Regions from separate parts of the Clostridium sp. CS1-1 genome, predicted to be linked through region 2. Evidence: riboswitches for the same ligand, from Rfam matches in the RefSeq annotation. Region 2 holds a riboswitch; the other holds the start of a gene.
What was found. A riboswitch is a leader RNA that binds a small molecule or an ion and turns the genes downstream of it on or off. The one in region 2 is predicted to bind cyclic di-AMP.

Region 1: it holds a riboswitch for cyclic di-AMP, as region 2 does, so the genes downstream of both, AC0N0V_RS22385 (cell wall hydrolase) here and AC0N0V_RS08605 (LysM peptidoglycan-binding domain-containing protein) in region 2, are expected to answer to the same signal.

What each region holds. Positions count from the first base shown of each region.
Region 1 covers NZ_CM148680.1:4,741,708-4,750,069, reverse strand. The annotation lists gene AC0N0V_RS22405 (DUF4652 domain-containing protein) at 1-361, shown strand, start outside; gene AC0N0V_RS22400 (tetratricopeptide repeat protein) at 382-1,641, shown strand; gene trxA (thioredoxin) at 1,895-2,212, shown strand; gene AC0N0V_RS22390 (NAD(P)/FAD-dependent oxidoreductase) at 2,318-3,181, shown strand; gene AC0N0V_RS22385 (cell wall hydrolase) at 3,269-3,796, opposite strand; cyclic di-AMP (ydaO/yuaA leader) riboswitch at 3,799-3,927, opposite strand; gene cdaA (diadenylate cyclase CdaA) at 4,063-4,911, shown strand; gene AC0N0V_RS22375 (CdaR family protein) at 4,881-6,101, shown strand; gene AC0N0V_RS22370 (NAD(P)/FAD-dependent oxidoreductase) at 6,104-7,699, shown strand; gene buk (butyrate kinase) at 7,779-8,362, shown strand, end outside.
Region 2 covers NZ_CM148680.1:1,843,279-1,851,640, reverse strand. The annotation lists gene AC0N0V_RS08620 (amino acid ABC transporter ATP-binding protein) at 1-680, opposite strand, end outside; gene AC0N0V_RS08615 (amino acid ABC transporter permease) at 677-1,327, opposite strand; gene AC0N0V_RS08610 (transporter substrate-binding domain-containing protein) at 1,686-2,471, opposite strand; cyclic di-AMP (ydaO/yuaA leader) riboswitch at 2,844-2,970, shown strand; gene AC0N0V_RS08605 (LysM peptidoglycan-binding domain-containing protein) at 2,974-3,753, shown strand; gene AC0N0V_RS08600 (B12-binding domain-containing radical SAM protein) at 4,201-5,547, opposite strand; gene AC0N0V_RS08595 (helix-turn-helix domain-containing protein) at 5,616-5,825, opposite strand; gene AC0N0V_RS08590 (DUF2975 domain-containing protein) at 5,836-6,312, opposite strand; gene AC0N0V_RS08585 (IS30 family transposase) at 6,765-8,060, opposite strand; gene AC0N0V_RS08580 (hypothetical protein) at 8,311-8,362, shown strand, end outside.

The DNA of each region.
Region 1 (8,362 bases), 2.2 Mb from region 2:
ATTGGACAATAAGAAAGTCTCTCCAATATATATAGAGTGGGCTGACAATAAAAATTTATTTGTAATTATAGGATCAGCTTTTGGGACTGTTTCCAAGGGAGGAAACTTATATTCACTTAATATTGATACAGGGAAGGTATCCCTAATACTTGAACCTTCAGATAAGAAGCAGGAAATAATGTCTATACAAAAAGTTGGAGGTAGCCTAAATTTAAAGGTGAATGTATATGAAGATGATAACTATACAAAATCTCACACAGAGAGTTGGAGCATTAGTTCCTTTGATATAGGTTTAAATAAGAAAATGGAAGTGAAAAATTCTGAAGGAAAAGTAGTTTATATGATTAACGGAAATAATTAATAATCTAAGGGGAATAATGTATGAATAAGTCAAAGAAGATATACATTAAAGCATTAGATAAGTATAACGATGGATATATAGATAAAGCTATAGATTTATGTGAAGAAAGTATATCCATAGATATTAAAAATGCGGCCTCCATAAATCTTAAAGGGCTTTTGTGTTATCTAAAAGGAGATTTAGACAGTGCGCAAAGGCTCTGGAAGATGAATAAGCAGACCAATAGAGATGCCATATCAGAGAAGTATCTAGAAGATACAAAGGAAGATGTTGAAAGACTAAAGCTTTATCAAATTTCATTAGATTTTATTAAGGAGTTAAGAATACAGGAGGCAATAAGCTTATTAAAAAAGTGTACACAAAGTGATTTTAATTATATTAATGTTAATAATCAGTTAGCCCTATGTTATATGAAAAAAGCTGAGTATGATAAAGTGCTTGAATATATAAATAAGGTTTTTCAAGTAGATAAGTATAATACTATAGCTAATGATATTAGAAAGAGCTTAGAAAGCTGTGGGATGATAAAAGAGAAAAGTGTCCTGAAAAAAACTACTTATATTCTAGTTGTTTTTTGTTTGATTGCTGTTATAGCATCTTCTTTATTTGTTATTAGGATGATTAAAAGCAAACAGTATTTACCAATCATAGATAAATTCACGCTGGAGTCGACTGATTCTGATAGGGATGCAAAAAAACAAGTTAATCCAGTAGTTGTAGAAACATCCAAGAATAGTAGAGAAAATAACAATAAAACTGAGACGGTGGCTTTTCCAAATGATAAAATAAAAGTTAATATTGAAAATAAGGACTTTGAAGCTATTTATGATGAAGTTCTTAGATGGAAGGATAAAAATTTAGGTGTTAACGATAAAGTCATATTATCAAATGCTGAAGAAATAATAAAAGCTGAGGGAGTTGATTATTTTTACAGTAAGGGATATAGCTATATGAGTAATAAGGACTATTTAAATGCAAAAGTATACTTTTTAAAAGCTTATGAAGTAGGTAAGAGTCATTACCTATATCCTCACATAGTTTATATGTTAGGTACCACATGTCACTTATTAGGAGATGATGAAAATACGATAAAATACTATACTCAATATGATCAAGCATCTCCTAATGGTGAATACGAGGAAACTGTGTTGTATACATTAGCTATTATATATAAAGATGTAAACCGATCGGTTGCAAAAAACTATGCTGAAAAATTAATAGCAACTTATCCATCATCAATATATAATAATTCGATAATTGGAGAACTGGTAAATAACTAAATTAAATCTGATATTAATTAACAATGTAGTGATTATTTAATTATAATGCCGTTATTTTGTATTTTGTAAAATATAGATAGCTAAAATAATTAACGAATATATATCGCTAAAAGAGAAGAAAATAACTGTGATAATGCTGGGAAGTTAAATGTAGTTACTGAATTAAAACTATAAGTTATTGACTAATTAAATGTTTTGAGTTAATATTAAAACATAAAACATACCCTTGCAGGGTATATATGGAGGTATAAAAATGATACAAGAAATAAAAGATATGAACTTTTCTGAAATAATTGAAAGTGCATCTACACCTGTAGTTATAGACTTTTGGGCTCCATGGTGTGGACCTTGTAAAATGCTTGGACCTGTAGTTGAGGAGATTGCTGGAGAACTTAATGATAAGGCACAGTTTTTTAAATTAAACGTTGATGAAAACTCTGCAACATCAGCACAATATAAAATTTCAAGTATACCTACTATTATGGTATTTAAAAATGGAAATGTAGTGGATACATTAGTGGGATTTAGGCCAAAGGATGCAATAAAGAATCTAGTAGAAAAACATATATAATTATTAATTTAAATGACAAGTTAACTAAGTGTTAATTTGTCATTTTATATATAGAATGAATAGTATAATAAATAATGATGCCTAAAGTTATAAGGAGTGAGGTTAATGAATGAAAGATATGATATAGCTATAGTGGGAAGTGGTCCAGCAGGGCTATCGGCAGCAATAAATGCTAAAATAAGAAATAAAAATATAATTATATTTGGCAGTAAAGATTTAAGTAATAAAATTGTAAAAGCGCCTAAGGTAAATAATTATTTAGGCTTATATGAAGTAACAGGAAACGATATGAAGGAAAGGTTTCAGGAACATATTAATTCGATGGGTATAAGTGTAACCTTTGAAAGAATAAATGCTATATACTCAATGGGTGATTACTATGCTTTAGCGGTTAATGATAAAATGTATGAAGCAAAGACTATCATTTTAGCTACAGGAATAGAGTATACTAAACCGTTAAAAGGGGAAGAAGAATTTTTGGGTAGGGGTGTCGGATACTGTGCTACATGTGACGCACCTTTATATAGGGGAAAAATAGTAACTATTATAGGATATAATAAAGAGGCAGAAGAAGAAACCAATTATGTTAGTGAGTTAGCCGAAAAAGTTTATTATATTCCTATGTATAAAGGAAATTATCACCTAAAAAGAGGTAACATTGAAATAGTTAAGGATAGACCTTTAGAAATACAGGGGGAAGACAGAGTTACAAGGATTATTTTAAAGGAAAAAGAAATAACTACAGATGGAGTTTTTGTGTTAAAAGATAGTGTAGCTCCAAATCAGCTTGTACCAGGACTTTTGGTGGAGAACGATCATATAAAGGTAAACCTAAATATGGAGACTAACCTTCAGGGATGTTTTGCAGCGGGAGATTGTACAGGCAAACCATATCAATACCTAAGAGCTGCTGGCCAAGGTCAGGTAGCTGCATTAAATGCGGTTTCCTACTTAGATGGACAAAAATAGTAAAACTAAAATAAACCCATCATTTGTAAGTATGGTGGGTTTACTGGTATATGTGCTTAGCTAATGATTAGCTAAAAAATGATATGTCTAGTTAACTACAAAAAATACATGGTTTCCTATAGTTTTTACATTCTTCTTATCTATATTTTTCATCCATTTAGATGTTGCTATCCTAGGATTGTAGAAAAATACAGCTCTTTCAGTTGGATCTTCCCCTTTTAATGCTTGAAATACAGCCTTATAACTACTTTCATCAGGAACTACATCTATTTTGCCATTTCTTACACAGGAAAAAGCACCCTTCTGTTTAACTACACCTTCAACTGTTTTTGGAAATTCAGGATATTTTAAGCGATTTAAAATAACTGAGGCAACAGCAACCTTGCCTTCAAAAGGTTCACAATTACTCTCTGCATACACAACCTTAGCCATCAGATGTATATCATTTTGAGTAATATATATTTTTTTATCAAGGTAGTTAAAAACTTGAACGACTTCAGCCTCTTGATTAAACAATGTTGTGTCTATGTTATTAGAATCTTTTGCACTAACTTTAGCGCAATGCAGAAGTAATAACAAGAACAAAAATGCTACACAATAAGTAATCTTTTTCAATTAAATCCTCTCCTTATTACCAACGGGGTTAGCTGACGGGTTCGGTAAAGGCATAACCTACGTAAAATACGATTCACCCCAAAATTTTGGTTTCCCCGCGTTTTATAAAAAAACTTAGGCTAATGGTATTGTACCCACTAATTCGAAAAAAATACAAATGATAATGTTTTTATTAATATTTTATAAAAATAAATTTACATATGATATAAACAATATTAAATAGTGTATAATTGTAAATAGGATTATTTATTAGGATGGTGAAGTGGGTGGAGATTTTAGACATAGTAATTAATTCTATCAAAAATATTAGCATATCGTCAGTAATGGATATACTAGTAGTTTCCTTTATTTTTTATAAGGGATATACATTGATAAGGGAAACGAGAGCGGAACAACTTTTAAAGGGGATCATACTTATTATTTTACTTATTCCAGTAAGTAGTTTTTTTCATTTAACTATGCTTAACTGGATTTTAACTAAGACAATAACTATCGGGGTACTTTCTTTTATTATCATCTTCCAACCAGAAATACGCAGGGCACTTGAACATTTGGGACGAACTGCATTTAATGACAAATATCTACTGGAAGACGATGAAACCATGGAGCTTGTAATTACAGAAATTACTAATGCTGTGGAAAACTTGGCTAAGGACAGAACTGGAGCCATAATAATAATAGAACAATTAACTGGTCTTGGAGATATAATAAATACTGGTACAGTATTAGATGCCAGTGTTTCCTCTGCGCTTATAGAAAATATCTTTGTTGTTAATACACCGTTACATGATGGAGCGACCATCATAAGAAATGACAGGATTATTTCTGCAGGGTGTTTTTTACCGTTAACTAACAGTCAAGATATTAGTAAAAAACTAGGAACAAGACATAGGGCAGCTATTGGAATATCTGAGAATTCTGATGCACTGATTATAGTTGTATCTGAAGAGACTGGTACAATTTCACTTGCAGTAAATGGTATCCTTACAAGAAACTATACAAAAGAAAAACTTAAGGATATTCTCATTAGAATAATTAAAAAAAGGCAGAGTAGAAAACTGACTTTTAGGGAGCAGGTGAGAAAATGGATGAAAATAGTAAAAATCAAAAAATAGTTGTTAAAGTATGTTGTGTCATAGCGTCTTTTGTTTTATGGTTATATATATTTAATGTGGAAAATCCTATAAGGGAGCGAAAAATTATCGTTCCAGTACAGGTAATAAACAAAGATATGTTACTACCTTCAAAATTAGTACCAATTGGAGCAGAGCAGCTAAGTATAACATTAAATATAAGAGGAAATGCTTCAGATATATACTCCATAAAGCCTGAAGACTTCAAACTAGAGTCAGATTTGAGTGCTTATGTTGTAAAAAAAGGAGAGAATAGAGTACCTGTCGAGGTAAAGAGGTATCCACAGAACATAAGAATTGTAAATGATGAGAGTCTATGGGTTACGGTAATACTAGATGATTTGATAAAAAAGATTGTTCCAATTAAGGTAGAGTCTGAAGGTAAAACAAAAGAGGGATTTTATGCTCTACAGCCTACATTAGATATTAAGGAAGTAGAAGTTAGCGGTCCATCTCAGGAATTAAGTTCTATAAATAGTGTAGTTGCAAAATGTAATATAAACAATGTAGTAAAGGATATAAATATCGTATTACCTCTTCAAGCAGAAAATGCTTCGGGGATATATATTAAAAATGTAAAGATTAATCCAGAATCAGTGCAAGTTAATATTCCTGTAAAAAAAATAAAGAGTGTACCTATTAGTGTAAAAACCCAAGGTAGTTTAGAAAACGGAGGGGTAATAATATCTATGGGTTCATTACCAGAAAAGATAGATATAGCAGGTGAGGAAAAAGTACTATCTAGTATAAACGGTCTAGATACAGAACCTATAGATTTAAGTAAATTAAATGGCAAAGATACTGAAGAGGCAAAGCTTATAGTTCCAAAGGATGTAATGCTTATAAATAGTAATGGAGTAGTAAAAGTTAAAGTTAGTTATGATAAAGGAATCCAAAAAGAGTTAAATATAGATATACAAACTAAAAATATTGGGAATGATTATACTGTTGATTTAAGTAATAGCAAAACCACTATAGTTGTTTCAGGTTTGGAAAGTGTTTTAAACAATCTAAAAATGGAAAGCATAGAGTGCTTTGTAGATTTAAATAATCTACAAGAAGGAGAGCATGTAGTATCAGTTGTTTTAAATCTCCCTCAAGGGGTATCAAAGCTATCACAAAATCCAGTAAATATAAAAGCAACAATTAAGAAAAAAGATATTGGAGGATAAATATGTCAATTAGGATAAGTAATATAACAATGAATATAGATGATGATATAGAATTATTACAGAAAAAAGCTACAAAAAGATTAAAGATAACTAATACAGACATTAGTGAATTTAAAATATTAAGAGAATCTATTGATGCTAGAAGAAAGGATAATATAAAGTTTAACTATACAGTAGAAATTATATGTCAAGATGAGAAGAGGATTGTTGCAAAAGCTAACGATAAGGATATAAAAATAGAAGCAGAATATAATGAAGAATTGATATTAGGATCGAAGAAAATGAATCACAGGCCAGTTATAGTTGGTATGGGACCTGCAGGGATGTTTGCAGGTCTTTTGATGGCCCAAAAAGGTTATAGGCCATTGATTATTGAAAGAGGCGAAAAGGTTGAAGATAGAACAAAATCAATAGAAAAGTTTTGGAGTATTGGAGAATTAAACTTGGAATCTAATGTGCAATTTGGAGAAGGGGGTGCAGGAACTTTTTCAGATGGGAAGCTTACCACAAGAATAAAGGATACAAGATGTGACTTTGTATTACATGAACTTGTAAAAGCTGGAGCTCCAAAAGAAATTCTATATAGTGGGAAACCTCATGTTGGTACTGATATTCTAAAAACAGTAGTTAAAAATATAAGGGAGAGAATAATTGAACTTGGCGGAGAAGTAAGATTTAATAGCAAGTTAGAGAATATAAAAATAAAAGACAAAAGAATAAAATCTATTATTGTAAATAATGAAGAGATTCCATGCGAAAACTTAGTGCTAGCGATAGGCCATAGCTCAAGAGATACTTATGAAATGATGCATAGAAATGGAATATTCATGGAGGCGAAGGCATTTGCTATAGGTGTAAGAGTTGAGCACTCTCAACAAATGATGAATTTAAATCAATATGGAAAGTATGCTAATCATCCAAGGCTTAAAGCTGCTGATTATAAACTTACCTACAATACAAAAGATAAAAGAGGGGTATACAGTTTTTGTATGTGTCCAGGAGGAGAGGTGGTGGCTGCTGCTTCTGAGGAAGGTATGCTGGTTACTAATGGAATGAGCTACTATAAAAGGGATAAAGAAAATGCTAATTCAGCCATTGTAGTTACAGTAGGAAATGATGACTTTGAAGGAAACACACCACTTAAGGGGATGGAATTCCAGAGACACTATGAAAGATTGGCTTATTTATTAGGTGGGGAAGGATATAAAGCACCTGTTCAATTGGTAGGGGACTTTTTAAAGGACCAAATCTCTAATAAATTAGGCAATATAAAGCCTACTTATAAGCCAGGATATGAGTTCAAGAATTTGAGAGAATGCCTTCCAGGTTGTGTAACTGATTCATTAAAGGAAGCTTTTATTAATTTTGATAAGAAAATTAAAGGATTTGCAAGTGAAGATGCAGTTTTGACAGGAATTGAAACAAGAACATCAGCACCAGTAAGGGTATCTAGAAATGAAGCACTGCAAAGTATTTCAGTAGAAGGATTGTATCCAACCGGAGAAGGGGCTGGATTTGCGGGAGGAATAGTATCAGCGGCAGTAGATGGGCTGAAAGTTGCAGAAAATATAATGAAAGAATACAAGTCATTATATTAATTTTTCTGAAAAATAAATTTTGAGCATATTTCTGCTAAAATATAGGTGGGGAATAAATCGATTACATGGAGGTACGCTTATGTACAAGCATTACTTTATACTTGCAATTAATCCAGGTTCAACTTCGACAAAATTATCGTTATTTAAAGGTGAGCAGTGTATAGCTACGGATAACTTAACACATAGCACGGAAGAACTAAAAAAATATAATAGTATATATGAGCAAAGGGAAATGCGTGCTGAAGTTATACTAAATTGGCTCCAAAAACAGAGAGTTAACGTTGAAGATTTATCAGCCATTGTAGGTAGGGGAGGACTTTTAAGACCTATGCCAGGTGGGACTTATAAAGTTACAGAAAAGATGCTTGAAGATTTAAAAATAGGATACCAAGCAGAGCATGCTTCGAATCTAGGGGGAATTATAGCAGATAACATAGCCAAGAAGGCTAACTTACCAGCATTTATAGTAGATCCTGTAGCTGTAGACGAAATAGTGGATGAAGCAAGGATATCTGGAATTCCAGAAATTCCAAGACGTTCACTTGTTCATGCGCTAAATATTAAGGCTGTTACGAGAAGAGTATGTGCTGATTTAAATAAAGACTTTAGTAATAGTTCTTTTGTTGTGGCACATTTAGGCGGAGGAATTTCAATATCGCCTGT
Region 2 (8,362 bases):
GGATTACTAAAAATCTCCTCTGGTGCAGCTTCTTCAACTATGTAGCCATCTGCCATAAAGATTACTCTATTAGCAACTTCCTTTGCAAAACCCATTTCATGGGTTACTACCATCATGGTCATTCCTTCTCTTGCGAGATCCTTCATTACTTGAAGAACTTCCCCTACCATTTCAGGGTCTAATGCAGATGTTGGCTCGTCAAATAGCATTATTTCTGGCTCCATTGCCAATGCTCTTGCAATAGCCACCCTTTGTTTTTGTCCTCCTGATAAGTTATCTGGATAAGCCTGTGCTTTCTCGCTCAAACCAACTTTTTCTAAAAGCATATACGCTTTTTCTTCTGCTTCCTTCTTATTCATTTTACCAAGTTCAACTGGTGCTAGAGTAATATTTTGAAGCACTGTTAAATGTGGAAATAAATTAAAGGATTGAAAAACCATACCTAATTTTTCTCTAAGCTTATTTACATTTGCCCCTTTTTCATTAATATCTTGACCATCAATAAGAACATGGCCACCATCTATCTCTTCAAGCTTATTTAAGCACCTAAGCACTGTACTTTTTCCTGAACCAGAAGGACCTATAAGACAAACAACTTCACCTTCATTTACTGTAAAATCTATACTTTTTAAAACTGTAAGATCATTAAAAACTTTCTTAAGCCCTTTAACTTCTATCATATCTTTAATCTCCTCTCTATACCTCTAGATGCATATGTTAATATCATTATTATAACAAAATAAAACACTGCAACAAAGGCCCAAGTTTCAAAAGCACGATAATTAGAAGCAATAATTATTTCACCACTTTGTGTAAGCTCCCTGATTCCTATTACTGATAATAGCGACGTGTCCTTAAGTGAAATAATAAACTGGTTTATAAAGGCTGGTACCATCTTTCTTACTGCTTGAGGCAAAATCACTAGCTTCATAGTTTTACTATAAGGAAGACCTAGGCTCCTAGCTGCCTCCATTTGTCCCTTATCCACAGCCATTATACCTGCTCTGAATATTTCTACCATATAGGCACCTGCATTTAAACTAATAGCTATTACCCCTGCCGTGAATGCTGGTATTTTAATATTAAAGGCTCCTGGTATACCGAAATATATAAAGAAAGCCTGAACTATAAGTGGTGTTCCTCTTACTATATCCACATAAGCTCTAGCTACAACCTTCAAAAATTTATTATGCGCTATAGACATCATTCCAAATAATAGCCCCAGTAAACTTGCAAGTATCAAAGAGACTATAGTTATTTCTAAGGTAACACTAAGTCCAGTTAAAAGATCTGATAAACTTTGTTTAAATAATCCCACTAAATCCAAGTTATTTCAACTCCTTCCACTTTCAACAGCTTATATAGTATCATCACAAATTTAAAAATCTTTGACTTAAATTCATATATAATAACTGAGGTATCTCTGTTATGCGATTTTTCAACTTTAGAGTGTAACTAAATGTATCTCTATCACATAATTTAACTCGATACCATAGTTGATTTTTCATAATAATATCACTTGTTCTTTAAATATATAATGGCGGTATATAAATCATCTACATCCATTCTTCATATACCGCCACTATTACTACTATAAAATGAGTTTCTAACATTAAATAAAGTTTTAATTTCATCTGATGCTTAGAACTAGCTAACCATGAATGTAACCCATTCTTTAGCCAGTATTATTTTTTAATGTATTTTCCTATAATCTTATCATACTCTCCATTTTCCCTAATCTTCTTTAATCCACTATTAAAAGCATCTAGTAGTTCTTTATTACTTCCCTTCTTAACCGCAAAACCGTAGTCTTGCTTAGTTAGCTTATCCCCAACTATTTTTAAACCAGAATCAGAATCTACAGTAATTGCATATCCAATTACAGGATAGTCTTCAAAAGCTAAATCAGCATTTCCGTTTTTAATCTCCTGAATCATGGATGGTGAGTCATTAAAATACTTGATTGTAAAGCTAAACTTGTCTTTATTCTCTTCTGCGTACTTAGATCCACTAGTTCCCTTTTTAACAGCTATCGTTTTACCTTTAAAATCTACTTCTGATTTTATTTTGTCATTATCTTTTTTAGCCACAGCTGATACTCCTGATTCAAAATATCCTGCTGACATATCTAAAACTTGCTTTCTTTCACTTGTTATACTCATTCCTGCTATTGCACCATCTATTTGATTAGATTGAAGTGCAGGTATTATACCTTTGAAGTCCATAGGCTTCAATTCATATTGAAATCCTTCAATTTTTGCAATCGCTTCTAATAATTCAATATCAATTCCAGTGTATTTTCCGTCCTTTTGAAACTCAAAAGGAGCAAAAGTAACATCCGTTGCAATGGTGTATTTTTTACTTGTCTCTTTGCTGGAATCTGTACTTGTAGGGGTACTGCTATTACCACACCCAACCAATCCTACAGTAACTATTGCTGTAATTATTAATTTTGTTAAAGTTTTTTTCATATATGTTTCCCCCTTATTTAAAATGAATAAATATAAGATTATATAAGTTATACTACCAAATGTATTTGCAAGTGTCAAATGTAAATTATTCATTTTATCTTGTATTTGACTTAGTTATTGTTTGTTTATGAAAAGTCTTAAGCAACATTCATTCATATAATGAATGATTTTATATATTCCATCAATGAAACTATTCATAAATTCTTACATTTACATGAATAATTTTACCTCATGGAAATTCACGGATTAAATGTAAAATATATCGCAAAAATCCATAACTATATTACATAAAATGACTATAAACCATAATTTATCCTAATTATCCATAAATCTAGTGTAGAATTAACCTATCATGACTGTTACAATTACACTTACAAACACAAGCCGAATCTCCATATGGAGTACGGGGGATTTAACTATAGGGGTGAATCTTTTTTTAAAGTAGGGGACCTCAACCCGAACCCGTCAACTAACCTCGGAGGCAAAAGAGGAGGATAAAATTATGTTAAAATCTAAAAAACTCAAAGCTTTAGTAATGACTATGTCATTATCAATTCTATCAATGCAATCTGTACATGCTGCTAGCTACACAGTTTCATCCGGTGATTCACTTTACAAAATAGGGAAACTTTTTAATACTACAGCTAGTGTTTTAATGCAAAATAATAATCTTTCTAGCACTGTTATATATCCAGGACAAGTATTAAAGGTTCCTGATAAAACCTATACTGTTCAAAGTGGTGATAGCATTTATTTAATTGCACAGAAATTTGGTATTTCAATGTCCTCATTAAGGGAATCTAATAATAAATGGGACAACAATCTATATATAGGTCAAACACTGATTATACCAATATCAAGTACTTCTCAAGTAACTTCAAATGTTGGACAGGCATCAAGTTCAGTAATTTCTTATACAGATGCTGAAATAGACTTACTTGCAAGATTAATAAAAGCAGAGGCTGAAAGTCAGCCTTATAATGCAAAAGTTGCTGTTGGTGCTGTAGTCGTTAACAGAGTTCAAGACTCTCGTTTTCCTAAGTCAATTACTGACGTTATATACCAAATAGATGCAGGTTACTACCAATTCTCACCTGTGGCTAATGGAATGATAAATAAACCTGCAACTGCAGAAGACAGAAAAGCAGCATTAGAAGCTATTAATGGTGCAGACCCTACAAATGGTGCATTATACTACTTTGATGATAGTACAACTAACAAGTGGCTTTGGTCCAAGCCTGTTGCACTTAGGGTTGACAGGATGGTTTTCTCATTCTATTAAAATGTAGGCCTTAAATAACTTTCAAGGAAACAAAAAGCCAATATTCAAGTATACTTGGCCTTTTATTTTTTTCGGATTACTAAAAATAAAAATCTTATAATTCATTTTGCACATAAGCAAGAGGTTGTTGGTTTGCCAACAACCTCTTTATTTTACCTTATAACCTTTGCTATTTTAAATATGTCATCATATTTAATAACTGATACATATTTTCCTGCTCTAGCATAGTTTCTTGATTTCCTATTTAACTCATCTCTTGGAGCTACCATCATAAGTGGGCATCCCGTCTAGAGTAATTAATGTTACATAAAAAACTTTTAATATGAAGTGCACTTTCAATATTAGATGTGTCTATCATTCTCGGGGCACTTTATCTCTGCTCTTGATGCTGAACAATATAAGAAGGCTCCACACTAACTTTGCCTCAGATTGGGTACGTTCCACCATCTACTTTATACAATAAGTTAACCATCTAAAAAACCTTCCTATATTTTCAAAAGAAACTATATTGCATAATACCTCTGTCAACTTTCCAAACTTCCTATAAAATAAATTAAATGCTAGAAATGGAATCCACTGCTTTTTAGATTTTGGTAGTCTTTTCATTATATTTTTAAACGTGTATACTTCTTTATATATCCATAGATAGCCACTATATAATTCTTTTGCTGTCATATTCTTTGGCTTATATACGACATGTGCAGTATTATAATTTGACAAATTAAAATCTACAATTCTATTTTCCTCTATTAAGGATGAGTATAACTTTGTACCAGGATATGGTGTAAGGATATGTGAAGTTACCGTTTCTATCTTATTTTTAACTATCCATTCTAATGTATTCTTAAATACAGAGACATCATCTTCATCTAATCCGAAAACAAAACTTGCATTTATCATTATTCCCCTTTTATGAATTTCATCTACAAGCTTCTCATATCTCTTTACACTGTTTTGCACCTTGTGAACACTATCTATTGACTTACTATTTATACTTTCGAAACCTATGAATAGACTTTGACACCCAGACTCCTTCATTTTATCTAATAACTCAGGCATGCCCACTATATTAGAAGTAACCGCTGCGTTCCACTTCAGTTTAAGAGGTTTTATTTCCTTCAGTAATTCTTTTGTCCATTTAGGACTTCCAATAAAATTATCATCAATAAACATTATATGCCTTGTTTTTAATGCATTTATATCTTTGATTACATCGGCTATTGGTCTATTAATGTAAGTTTTAAGTACATTTTTGCAACTATTATAGCAGAAATCACATTCAAAAGGACATCCCCTGCTTGTACTAATTATATTAGTATATAAATATTTTTTATTATCAATAATATAATAGTTAGGTGATACTATTTCTTTCCCAGCAATATTTTCTATATCATAATATATCTTCTTAAGTGAATTACTTTCTTTATCCTTAAGGATTTTTGCCCAAACTCTCTCAGCCATTCCCACACATATTGCGTCAAAACTATTAACAGCACCTTCTGAATCTGCTGTAATATGTATACCCCCTGCAATTACTGTAACGTTACGATTTTGGAACTCCTTTGATATTTCCACCGCTCTATTCATAACATCTACAGTGACGGTTATTGCTACCAAATCTACAGGTTCATCAAAATCTATCTTTTCAACATTTTCATTCTCAATAATAACTTCATGTTCTTTCGGCGTAAGGTTTGCTATTGTGAGTAATGCTAATGAAGGAGACATTCTCGTTTTTAACTTTGTATCCATAGGTCTTTTCAGCATTGCAGGTTGAATTAATTTAATCTTCATATTATTGCCTCCTCAAATAAACTTCACTAAGCATTTAAATAATCTACTTGCAGTATTCAACTTCTCATTTATGTATCATTTCTGTATTCTAAAATATCACCTGGTTGGCAGTCCAAAGCTTTGCATATTGCCTCTAGAGTTGAAAATCTAATAGCTTTTGCCTTTCCATTTTTCAATATAGATAGATTGGCCATGGTTATTCCAACCTTCTCTGTGAGTTCTGTTACACTCATTTTTCTTTTAGCCAGCATCACATCAATATTAATTATAATAGCCATGTTAATCACCTCATACTGTTAAATCATTTTCTGATTTTATGTCAATAGCATCTTGTAAAAGTCTTTGAAGAACAGCAGCGAATACAGAGATTACCATCGAAGCAAAGATAGGTACCATTCCTATTATTATGAGTCCTGGAGCATCGTCTTTCTCTGCTACGAGATAAACGAATGGCATCAATATCACATACAGGGTACTGATTATATTTGCACAGTATTTTATATTTTTTAAAGCCTTTACAGAAACTTGAGAAAAAGCTTTGTTCTTGTCAATATAGCTTAAAAGTTTTAAAGCCTGATAAAGAGCAATGAAAAACGGTATAGCTGATACATATATGCCTACTACTATGGGATATAGTATATGGGTATAATTCGGATTTGCTGGATGATTAGCTAACCAAGGCAACCCTAATATACACAGAGCAAGAACTGGAATTCCAATAAGAATAACAGCCCCTTTTAAGAAAATTGTTGAATATTGTTTCATAAAAAACCCTCCTGTATTCCTTATACTGTACACAAAAATTATTAATCTTTATGTTTCACTTTTATTTTCTATATATAGGGTAATACATTTTTTATCGTTTATCAATATATTTTTATTTATTTATGCTACATTTTTATTGAATTGCTCTGTGTTGCAATTGAGAGAAACTCAATAGTAACACAAGATGCCACTTTGTAAATTGAAAAGCAATCTTTGTAACTGACAGGTAAATATTTGTAAACGAAACGCCACTTTTGTATTCGAAATGCATGTTTTGTAAACGAGATGCAACTTTTGTAATCAAAATGCAGTTTGATTTTTCACATTTATTGAAGTATTATATTAAAAATAAGCATGCTAAATGGAGATCGACTCCCTCTCGATTTTTTTGTAATCGGAAAATCCACCCCTTAATTTCTTGATAGATTAGTGGTTGGCGGCACGCATTTTTATTATTTTTTTAGAAGAGTAGACTTTAACATGATGTCACTGGCGACAACCGGTGCGCATCCAAGTTTATGCAAAACCTCTTCTCCGTGATAAAAGCTGAATGTTTCGTATGGACTGCGATTATTCAGCTTTTTTCTTTTGTATGAATTAATATGATCCATCATTAGGTTGATATCTTCCTGGGTAAGGTTATTAAAACTTGTTCCTTTCGGAAGCACTCTTCGTATTAGTTCATGATTTACTTCAATAGCTCCTTTTTGATAAGGGCTACCTGCATCACAGTAAAATACATTAGTACGACAAAATGGTACAGATTCCCGATATTCTATTGCTTTAGGATTTGAGAACTCACTCCCATTATCCGTGAGGATAACAGGAAAAAGTCTACTGAAAGTGTCTTTTGTCAGTCCTTTATCAAGCTGATCAAAAATGTCAGTTACAGACTTTGAGGTGTTTGCATCTCTTAAGAATGCCAGCATTAAACTACAATCCACGAAGTGAATGGTCAAGAGGCATTTACCACCTTTGCTACCAATCACAGAATCCATTTGTACCACTGCAGTATCAGGGGTCTTTTCAATAAACGCACAAAAAGCTTCATAATTGCGACCAATGCGACAGCCTTTATCTACTTTGAATTCAGGCTTCTTATAACGCTCACGGAACTTGACTTTTCTCGGAAGATCAATGTTCCTAACATCAAAAAGACACGCATCGATGTAATTATAAATCGTCTTTTCACTACACATAAGTTCGTCCTGATGATTAATGTAAATCTGATTTACAGACTGGCCATTTTGAACAAGTGGCGAAATAATCTTATTCAATCTGGCGATTTCATCTTCAGATATACACAAGCCACTTCGTGATTGTGATATAGATTCATGTGCCTTGATGTGGGCATGCTCTGCATCATACAGATTTTTTAAAAGTGTACATTTACAAATGCTTCCACAACCGTTACAAACATGAGGAACTCTGAAACTGGCAGTGCAAACTTCTTCAATAAATTCTAGACAGTTTGAATTACAAGAAGTACAAAGCTTACAGTAGATAGCCGATTTTCTGGTGCATTCTTTACCACAGACGTTCTTAGTTCTACAGTTAATGCGATTCTTACAAGCATTGAATGGAAATCCAGGGTAACCTGTAGCAATTTGGGAACTATACTTTCGGGCTTCTCTGGAAATGGTGGTTGGATTTTTTCCCAGCCTGCGGCTAATTTCTTTAAAGGAAAGACTCTCTTTTAAGTATTTTTGCAATTCAAGTCTTTCTTCATAAGTAAAAAATTTAGACATATATATCCTCCGTTCTGCCGTCAACAATCATAGGATATATAAACCAAAACTAATTAGCAAACAAAAAGACTGGTAATTAACCAATCTTTTGTAAGCTAAGATTCAACCACCTAGCGGATAAATATTTATTATTATTAATACAACCTAATTGGTATCGGAAGAGTCGCATTTCGATTTACAATTAAGGTTGCAATTGAGAGACAAGAACAATTCTCAAACATAGAGGATATAATGATAATGTTATAAGCCTATGAAAGGATTGAACAATATGTACAGAACATACCCATACTACTGTAACGCTC